2 regions of the Isoptericola dokdonensis DS-3 genome follow, and region 1 is predicted to be linked to the other one. Evidence: riboswitches for the same ligand, from Rfam matches in the RefSeq annotation. Region 1 holds a riboswitch; the other holds the start of a gene.

Evidence for each region. A riboswitch is a leader RNA that binds a small molecule or an ion and turns the genes downstream of it on or off. The one in region 1 is predicted to bind thiamine pyrophosphate.
Region 2: it holds a riboswitch for thiamine pyrophosphate, as region 1 does, so the genes downstream of both, thiO (glycine oxidase ThiO) here and I598_RS13865 (thiamine ABC transporter substrate-binding protein) in region 1, are expected to answer to the same signal.

The regions. Positions count from the first base shown of each region.
Region 1 covers NZ_CP014209.1:3,020,675-3,025,468, forward strand. The annotation lists rRNA gene I598_RS13835 (23S ribosomal RNA) at 1-1, shown strand, start outside; rRNA gene rrf (5S ribosomal RNA) at 112-228, shown strand; gene I598_RS13845 (RrF2 family transcriptional regulator) at 493-951, shown strand; gene I598_RS13850 (sulfite exporter TauE/SafE family protein) at 1,096-2,037, shown strand; gene I598_RS13855 (PAS and ANTAR domain-containing protein) at 2,159-2,881, shown strand; gene I598_RS13860 (DUF4235 domain-containing protein) at 2,905-3,186, opposite strand; TPP riboswitch at 3,268-3,372, shown strand; gene I598_RS13865 (thiamine ABC transporter substrate-binding protein) at 3,431-4,522, shown strand; gene I598_RS13870 (ABC transporter permease) at 4,560-4,794, shown strand, end outside.
Region 2 covers NZ_CP014209.1:1,644,815-1,649,608, forward strand. The annotation lists gene guaA (glutamine-hydrolyzing GMP synthase) at 190-1,779, opposite strand; gene thiE (thiamine phosphate synthase) at 1,827-2,471, opposite strand; TPP riboswitch at 2,535-2,639, shown strand; gene thiO (glycine oxidase ThiO) at 2,630-3,856, shown strand; gene thiS (sulfur carrier protein ThiS) at 3,853-4,089, shown strand; gene I598_RS07680 (thiazole synthase) at 4,101-4,794, shown strand, end outside.

The DNA of each region.
Region 1 (4,794 bases):
ACACTCCTTGCATGCACGCGTCCACTGTGCGGTTCCCGAGAAACGGGCACCACCCACACCACCCCCTCAGACCAAGGGGACCGGTGTGGAACCCGAACAACTCGACAACGTTACGGCGGTCACAGCGTAGGGGAAACGCCCGGTCCCATCCCGAACCCGGAAGCTCAGCCCTACAGCGCCGATGGTACTGCCCTGGAGACGGGGTGGGAGAGTAGGACGCCGCCGGACACCCTTCACAAACAGGCCCCCCAACCACCAGGTTGGGGGGCCTGCTTGCTTCCCCCCCACCCAGCACTGACCCACGCCGCCCAGCACTGACCCACGCCACCCAGCGCTGACTCGCGCCGCCCAGCGCTGCCTCGCGCCGGGCGGGTGACACCAGGTGGGACGGCCGCCGCTCTAGGATGGCGGGGTGGCACGGCCGGCAGCGGAGCGTGACGCGGATCCGCCCCGGGGTCGGGCGGGCGACGAACGAGGGAAGGACGACCTGCGGTGAGGGTCTCGGCGAAGGCCGACTACGCGGTGCGCGCGACGGTGGAGCTGGCGGGTCACGACGGCTCCGATCCGGTGTCGGCGGAGGCGTTGGCCGCGGCGCAGCACATTCCTCACCGGTTCCTCGAGGCGATCCTTCGGGATCTGCGGCGGGACGGGATCGTCGTGAGCCGGCGCGGGTCGCGTGGCGGTTACACGTTGGCGCGGCCTGCGGAGGACGTGACGATCGCGGACGTGGTGCGCGCGGTCGACGGCCCGCTGGTCTACGTGCGGGACGAGCGCCCCTCGGACCTGGAGTACACCGGGGCCGCGCTGTCGCTGCTCCACGTGTGGGTCGCCCTGCGGGCGAACGTGCGGGCGGTCCTCGAACGGGTGACGATCGCCGACGTCGCGGACGGGACGATCCCCGCGGAGATCCGGGTTCTGCTCGACGACTCGGACGCGTGGGAGAACCCCTGAGGCGCTGACGCGCGGGGGAGCCACCCCGCGGTACCGGACGCCGCCGCGTCCACCTGACGGACACCTTGCCCTGGCGCTGGACACGGACGAGAAGTGTTCCTACTATTCCTATACGCCCGATCGGAATAATCACTTGGAGCAGCGATGAAGACCCTCGTCCTGATCGCCCTCGTCGGCCTGGGAGCACAGCTCGTCGACGGGAGCCTCGGAATGGCCTACGGGGTGACGTCGACGACGTTGCTCCTCGCCATCGGTACCAACCCGGCGGCCGCCTCGGCCACCGTGCACCTCGCGGAGATCGGGACCACGCTGGCGTCCGGGGTGTCCCACTGGAGGTTCGGCAACGTCGACTGGAAGGTCGTCCTCCGCATCGGTGTGCCCGGCGCGATCGGTGCGTTCGTGGGCGCCACGTTCCTCTCGTGGCTGGCCGTCGACCTGGCCAAGCCGCTGATCTCGATCATCCTGCTGGCACTCGGCCTCTACGTGCTGCTCCGCTTCACGTTCCGCGGCCTGCGCACCGACCGCATCGGCACCCCTCTGCGCAAGCGGTTCCTCACGCCGCTCGGCCTCGTGGCCGGCTTCGTGGACGCCACCGGTGGCGGCGGCTGGGGCCCCGTGGGCACGCCGGCCATCCTGGCGAGCGGCCGCATGGAGCCGCGCAAGGTGATCGGCTCGATCGACACCAGCGAGTTCCTCGTCGCCGTGGCCGCCAGCCTGGGCTTCCTCTTCGGCCTCGGGACGGCGGGCGTCGACGCGCAGTGGGCCATCGCGCTCCTCCTGGGTGGCCTCGTCGCCGCGCCGATCGCCGCGTACCTCGTGCGCATCGTCCCGCCGCGCGTCCTCGGCTCCGCCGTCGGCGGCCTGATCGTGCTGACGAACACGCGCACCCTTCTCACCTCGTTCGACGTGGCGGACGTCTGGGTCACCACCGCGCTCTGGGTGGTCGCCGTCGTCTGGGCCGCCGCGGTGGCCTGGTCGGTGAACGCCCACCTCACGGCGCGTCGCGAGGCGACCGCGGACGAGGTCCCGGAGGTCACCGGCACCGGACCTACGGCCTCCGCAGGGTCGGGCGCCGGCCGCGCCTGACGGCGTCTGCCAGGGACGACGCCCGGATCACCCGCTCTCGGGTGGCGGTTGCGACCCACCGGAGTACGGTGGGCCGCAACCGGCTGCGGCCACTGGCGGCCGCGGGAACCAGGGGGTGAGCATGTCCGTGCCGCCGTCCCGCAGGACGTCTCGCAACGGCACCGCCGACGTCGCCGACGTGCTGGCGACCGGAACGCAGCTCGTCGTCGGGCGCTACCGGATCGACGTCGCTAACGGCCACACCTGGTGGTCGGACGAGACGTTCCGCCTCCACGGCTACGAGCCGGGGGACATCGAGCCGAGCATCGACCTCGTCCTGGCGCGGACCCACCCCGACGACCGGTCGCGGCTGTCCCGCACGGCCGCCGTCGCCCTGCATGCCGGCCGGCCCTTCGCCAGCGCGCACCGGATCGTGGACCCGCACGGCAGGTCCCGGTCCGTCGTCGTGACGGGCCAGGGCCGGCACGACGACGCCGGCGTGGTCGTCCAGGTCGTCGGGTACGTGCTGGACGTCAGTCCGGTGACCCGGGAGGCGTTGGACCGCGAGGCGCAGCGGGCCGTGGGCCGGGCGCTGGTGACCGCGGCGGCCGTCGAGCAGGCCAAGGGAGCCATCATCGTGACCCGCGGCCTGGCGGAGGCCGACGCGGCGGACCTGCTCGGTGAGGTCGCGGCCCGGGCGGGCGTCCCCGTCCAGGTGGCGGCGTCCCAGGTGGTCGCGGCGCTGACCCGCGGCACGGGGGACGCGTCGGAGCGGCTGGACCAGGCCCTCGCGGCCGTGCACTCCGTCGACCGGCCGCGCGGGCACGAGGCACAGCTGGCCCGGCGACGGCTGCACGACGCCTGACCCGCCGGACCGGGCGGCGTCGGTCAGACCACCGACACCTTCTGCGCGCGGCGGTCGACGGCCTTCGCGACGCCCTGCCGGGCCAGCCGCCGGGCGAGGACGGCCACGCCGCCGGTCACGGCGGCGAAGACGATCGCCTGGACGACGGGGATGTCGTCGGCGTCGAGGTCGATGGGCGCGTCGTTGCCCGTGGCCTTCTCCCACACGATCTTGATCAGCTTCTGGGCGATCCAGCCGGCGGCGAACGTCGCCGCGACCGTCCCGACCTTCAGTGCGAGGGACGGTTCGTTGTGGTCGAGATCCACGGTTCTCCTCAAGATCGGCGTGCGTCCGCGGGCCGGACGGGCGGACGTGTCCACCGTAGCGTGCGCGAGGGGTAGGCTCTCAGGGAACGACAGGGGAGCGCCGTGCGGCGCTGAGAGTGCGGACCACCGCAGACCCTCGAACCTGATCCGGTTAGCACCGGTGGAGGAAGTCGGGCTTCTCGATCCCGTCGACCGCCGGTACCGGCGGGCGACGGACCCCCTCCCGCACGTCTGAGGAGGACACATGACCATCCGGACCCGCCGCGCCGTCGCCACGGCCGCCGTCGTGGGGCTGCTGCCGCTGCTCGCGGCATGCTCGGGGGACGACGCCCCGGGGGAGGCGACGTCGTCGGGCAGCCCGACGGGCGAGGCGCAACTCGCCGGGACGGTCACGCTGGTCACGCACGACTCGTTCGCCCTGAGTGACGGCCTGCTGGAGTCGTTCGAGCAGGAGACCGGGCTGACGGTCGAGCACGTCGCCGCCGGTGACGCGGGAACGCTCGTCAACCAGCTCGTCCTCACGGCGGACTCGCCGCTGGGCGACGTCGTGTTCGGCGTCGACAACACGTTCGCGTCCCGTGCGGTGGAGGCCGGGGTGTTCGAGCCGTACACGCCGGCGGACATCGACCCGTCGGTCACGGCGCTGGTCGGTGACGGGCTGGAAGGCCTGACGCCGATCGACGAGGGCGACGTCTGCCTGAACGTCGACACCGCCTGGTTCGAGGCGGAGGGCGTGGAGCCGCCCGCGACGTTCGAGGACCTCCTCGACCCCGCCTACCGGGACCTCACGGTCGTGGCGAACCCGGCGACGTCGTCGCCCGGCTTCGCGATGCTGCTCGCCACCGTCGCGGAGTTCGGCGAGGACGGCTGGGTGCCGTACTGGGAGGACCTCGCCGCGAACGGCCTCAAGGTCACCGAGGGCTGGTCCGACGCGTACTACGTCGACTTCTCCGGCGCCGGGGAGGGCGGGGCACGTCCGATCGTGCTGTCGTACGCGACGTCGCCCGCCTTCACGGTGACGGAGGAGGGCGACGCGACGACGACGGCCGCGCTGCTCGACACGTGCTTCCGGCAGGTCGAGTACGCGGGCGTCCTCGCGGGCACGGACAACCCGGACGGCGCGAAGGCGCTCGTCGACTTCCTCGCCTCGGCCGAGGTGCAGTCGGACGTCCCGGCGAACATGTACATGTACCCGGCCGACGCCACCGTCGAGCTGCCCGCCGAGTGGGAGCAGTTCGCCCCGCAGTCGGCCGAGCCGCTCGAGATCGCACCGGCCGACGTCGCCGCGCACCGCGACGAGTGGATCCAGCAGTGGACGACCGCCGTCATCGGCTGACGCCCTCGGTGCGGACGCACGGCGCCGCCGCCCCCGGGTGGGACGGACGCCCCGCCCGGGGACCGGCGCGTGGCTGGGCTGGGGCCTCGCCGCGGGCGTCCCGCTGCTGTTCCTCGGGGTCTTCTTCGCGTGGCCGGTGCTGACGCTCGTCGGCCAGGGCTTCCTGGTGGACGACGGCGCCGGCGGGCGCGAGGTGGACCTGTCGGGGTTCGTGGAGGTGCTCTCGCAGGAGAGGACCTGGCGGGTGGTCGGGCAGACGCTCGCCCAGGCGT
Region 2 (4,794 bases), 1.4 Mb from region 1:
GCTGGTGAAGAAACTGTGACGTGCTTCACCAGCACGGTAGCCCGGCGTGCGCGTCGCCGCCCTGCGAACAGTGAGGTCAGCGTCGTGACGGCGGCCCCGCGACCGTCCCCGAGAACGCCGCACGCCCGGCCGAGGAACCCGGCCGGGCGTGGGGACGTCGACGGCGCGGGGGCCGTCAGCTGCGGGAGGTCACTCCCACTCGATGGTGCCCGGCGGCTTGCTCGTCACGTCGAGGACGACGCGGTTGACTTCGGAGACCTCGTTGGTGATCCGGGTCGAGATGATCGACAGCACGTCGTAGGGCAGGCGCGTCCAGTCGGCCGTCATGGCGTCCTCCGACGACACGGGGCGCAGCACGATCGGGTGGCCGTAGGTGCGGCCGTCACCCTGGACGCCCACGGAGCGGACGTCGGCGAGCAGCACGACGGGGCACTGCCAGATCTCCTCGTCCAGCCCGGCCCGGGTCAGCTCCTCGCGGGCGATGGCGTCGGCCTGGCGCAGGATGTCCAGCCGCTCGGCCGTGACCTCGCCGACGATGCGGATGCCGAGGCCGGGACCGGGGAACGGCTGCCGGGCGACGATCGGCTCCGGCACGCCGAGCTCGCGACCCACCGCTCGGACCTCGTCCTTGAACAGCGTGCGCAGCGGCTCGACCAGCGAGAACTGGAGGTCGTCGGGCAGGCCGCCCACGTTGTGGTGGCTCTTGATGTTGGCCGCGCCCTCGCCGCCGCCGGACTCCACGACGTCCGGGTACAGGGTGCCCTGGACGAGGAACTTGACCTCCTCGCCGTGCTCGCCGGCGTCGGCGACGACGTCGCGCGCGGCGTCCTCGAAGACGCGGATGAACTCGCGGCCGATGATCTTGCGCTTGGTCTCGGGGTCGGAGTGCCCGGCGAGCGCGTCGAGGAACCGCTTGCGCTCGTCCCGCACGACGAGGTTCACGCCGGTGGCCGCGACGAAGTCGCGCTCGACCTGCTCCACCTCGCCCTCGCGCAGCAGACCGTGGTCGACGAACACGCAGGTGAGCTGGTCCCCGACCGCCCGCTGCACGAGCGCTGCGGCGACCGACGAGTCGACGCCGCCGGACAGCCCGCAGACCACCCGGGCGTCACCGACCTGCGCGCGGATCGCCGCGACCTGGTCGGCGATGACGTTGCCCGGCGTCCAGTCCGGCGCCAGCCCGGCGCCCTCGTACAGGAAGTGCTCCAGCACGGTCTGCCCGTGCGCGGAGTGCTTGACCTCCGGGTGCCACTGCACGCCGTAGAGGCGACGGCCGCCGTCCTCGAACGCCGCGACGGGCGAGCCGGGCGAGGTGGCGAGCACCTCGAAGCCCGCGGGCGCCTCGTGCACGGCGTCGCCGTGGCTCATCCACGTGGTCTGGTGCTCCGGGGTGCCGGCGAGCAGCACGCCGGCGGAGCACACCTCGACCTCGGTGCCGCCGTACTCGCGCGCTCCCGTCTGGGCGACCTTGCCGCCGAGCGCCGCGGCCATCGCCTGGAACCCGTAGCAGATGCCGAGCACGGGCACGCCGGCCTCGAACAGCGCCGGGTCGACGAACGGCGCGCCGGTGGCGTACACCGAGGACGGCCCTCCGGACAGGATGATCGCGGCCGGGTCCTTGGCCAGCATCTGCTCCGTGGTGAACGTGTGCGGCACGATCTCGGAGTAGACGTTCGCCTCGCGCACGCGACGCGCGATGAGCTGGGCGTACTGGGCGCCGAAGTCGACGACCAGCACGGGCCGGGGCGTGGGATCGGGGGTGGTGGCGGGAGACGTCACCGCCCCAGGATAGTCGCCCGCCCGCGCGGCACGGTCACCCCTCGAGGTCACCCCTCGAGGCGGTCCCGCAGCGCGCGCGCCGCCCGCTCGGGGTCGGCCGCCTGCGTGACGGCCCGCACGACGACGACCCGGGTCGCCCCCGCGTCGAGCACGGCGTCGAGCCGCTCGCCGTCGATGCCGCCGATCGCGAACCAGGGCGTCGTCGGGCCGCTCGCGGCGACGTCGCGCAGCAGGTCGAGGCCGACGGCGGCGCGGCCGGGCTTGGTGGGGGTCGCCCAGAGCGGGCCGACGCAGAAGTAGTCGGTGCCGGGGTCGGCCGCCGCGGCGGCGGCCTGGGCGGCCGAGTGCGTGGAGCGTCCCAGCACCGGACCGGGGCCGAGCAGCGACCGCACGGCCGCCGTCGGCAGGTCGCCCTGGCCCATGTGCACCACCGGCGCGCCGGTGAGGGAGGCAATGTCCGCCCGGTCGTTGACCGCCCACAGGGCGCCGTGCTCGGCGGCCACCCGGGCCACGAGCTCCTGCAGCTCCAGCTCGCGGGCGACGTCGAGGGTCTTGTCGCGCAGCTGCACGACGTCGACCCCGCCGGAGAGCACCGCGTGCAGGAAGTCCTCCAGGTCTCCACGCTCCTCACGGGCGTCGGTGCACAGGTAGAGGCGGGCGGCGGCCAGGCGGGTGCGGGCGTCGACGGTCACGGTTCGCGAGCCTAGCCGCCGACGTCGGCGCAGGTCGTCGCCGCTCGGCGGGGGCCGGTAGGGTGGTCCGAGCACGGGAGCCCTGCGCAGGGCTGAGAGGGCGCGGCGGCGCCGACCGTCGAACCTGATCTGGGTCATGCCAGCGAAGGGAGCACACCATGCAACGCGACCTCGTCGTGGTCGGGGGCGGGATCATCGGTCTCGCCGTGGCCTGGCGCGCCCTGGTGGCGGGCCTCACCGTCACCGTGCTCGACCCCGACCCGGGGGACGGCGCCACGCACGCCGCCGCCGGGATGCTGGCCCCCGCCACGGAGGCCGAGTTCGCCGAGAGCGACGCCCTGCACCTGCACCTCGCCGGCGCCGCGCACTGGCTGCGGTTCGCCGCCGAGCTCGAGGCGACCACCGGCCTCGGCGTGGGGCTGCGCGAGTCCGGCACCCTCACCATCGCGTACGACGCCGCCGACGCCGCCCTGCTGCGCCGCATCGTCGAGCTCCACGAGCGCCACCGCGTCACCTCGCACGAGCTCACCGTCACCGAGGCCCGCCGCCACGAGCCGCTGCTCGGCCAGCGCATCGCCGCCGCGGCCTGGGTGCCCGGCGACCACGCCGTCGACCCGCAGGCCACGCAGCGCGCGCTGCGCGCCGCCGTCGAGCAGCATCCCGCCGGGACGCTCGTCCACCGGGCCGCCGTGCGGCTGGAGCAGGGCGGCGACGGGCGGGTCACCGGCGTGGTCGACGACGACGGGACCCTCCACCGGGCGGGGACCACCCTCGTCGCCGCGGGCTGGGCGTCCGCCCCGCTGCTCGCCGGCGTCGACGGCGTCACCGTGCCCGTGCGGCCCGTCAAGGGGCAGACCCTGCGCCTCCAGACCGACCCGGCCCTGGCCCCGAGCCACGTCGTCCGCGGGCTCGTGCAGGGACGCCCCGTCTACGTCGTCGCCCGCGACGCCGCGACCGGCGGACCGTGGGCCGGCCACAGCGAGCTCGTCGTCGGCGCCACCACCCGCGAGCACCCTGACGACCGCCGCGCCGACGCCGGCGGGGTGTACGCGCTGCTGCGGGACGCCCGCGCACTGCTGCCCGCGATCGACGAGGCGGCGCTCGTCGCCGTGACGCCGCGGGCCCGCCCCGCCACGCCGGACAACCTCCCGATCATCGGCCCCACGGCCGTCCCCGGCCTGCACCTGGCCACCGGGCACCACCGCAACGGCGTGCTGCTGGCACCGCTGACGGCCGACGTCGTGGTCGCCCGGATCACGGGGACGTGGTTCGACGTCGGCCGCACCGCCGCCGACCCGCCCGCGACGCTGGCCGCGCTGCGCGCCTGCGACCCCCGCCGCTTCACGCCCGGCACCGACCCCCGCCCCGACGGAGCCCAGCCATGACCGCACCCCCCACCGCGCTCGTCAACGGCGCCCCCTACGACCTCGGTGCGGGTGGCGCGGTCCCCGTGGCGGACGTCGTCGCGCACCTGCTGCCCGGACATGTCGTGGACGGCGCTCCTCGCGGGGTCGCCGTCGCCATCGACGACGTCGTGGTGCCGCGCGGCGTGTGGGACCGGACGTCGGTGCGCGCCGGGGACCGGGTCGAGATCGTGACCGCCGTGCAGGGCGGCTGAGAGAGGGAACCATGACCACCACCGACACCACGACCGACCCGCTGGTCGTCGCCGGGACGGAGATCGGCTCCCGGCTCGTCATGGGCACCGGAGGCGCCGCGAACCTGCTGCTGCTCCAGGACGCGCTCGTCGCGTCGGGCACCGGCCTGACGACGGTCGCGCTGCGCCGCGTCGCGGCGGCCACGACGCCGGAGGCCGCCCGCGACGCCGGGATCTGGGGCCTGCTGGAGCGCCTCGGCATCCGCGCCCTGCCCAACACGGCAGGCTGCTTCTCCGTGCGCGAGGCCGTGCTCACCGCGCAGCTCGCCCGGGAGGCGTGCGGCACGAGCTGGGTGAAGCTCGAGGTGATCGCCGACGACGTCACCCTGCTGCCCGACCCCCTCGGGCTCGTCGAGGCGGCCGACATGCTCGTGCGCGACGGGTTCGTCGTCCTGCCGTACACCAACGACGACCCGATCCTCGCCCGACGGCTCGAGGACGTCGGCTGCGCGGCGGTCATGCCGCTCGGCGCACCCATCGGGTCCGGCCTCGGCATCCTCAACCCGCGCAACATCGAGGCGATCACCCACGCCGCGCGGGTTCCCGTCATCCTCGACGCCGGGATCGGCACGGCGTCCGACGCCGCGCTGGCGATGGAGCTGGGGTGCGACGGCGTGCTGCTGGCCACGGCGGTCACGCGCGCCGAAGACCCGGCCCGGATGGCCC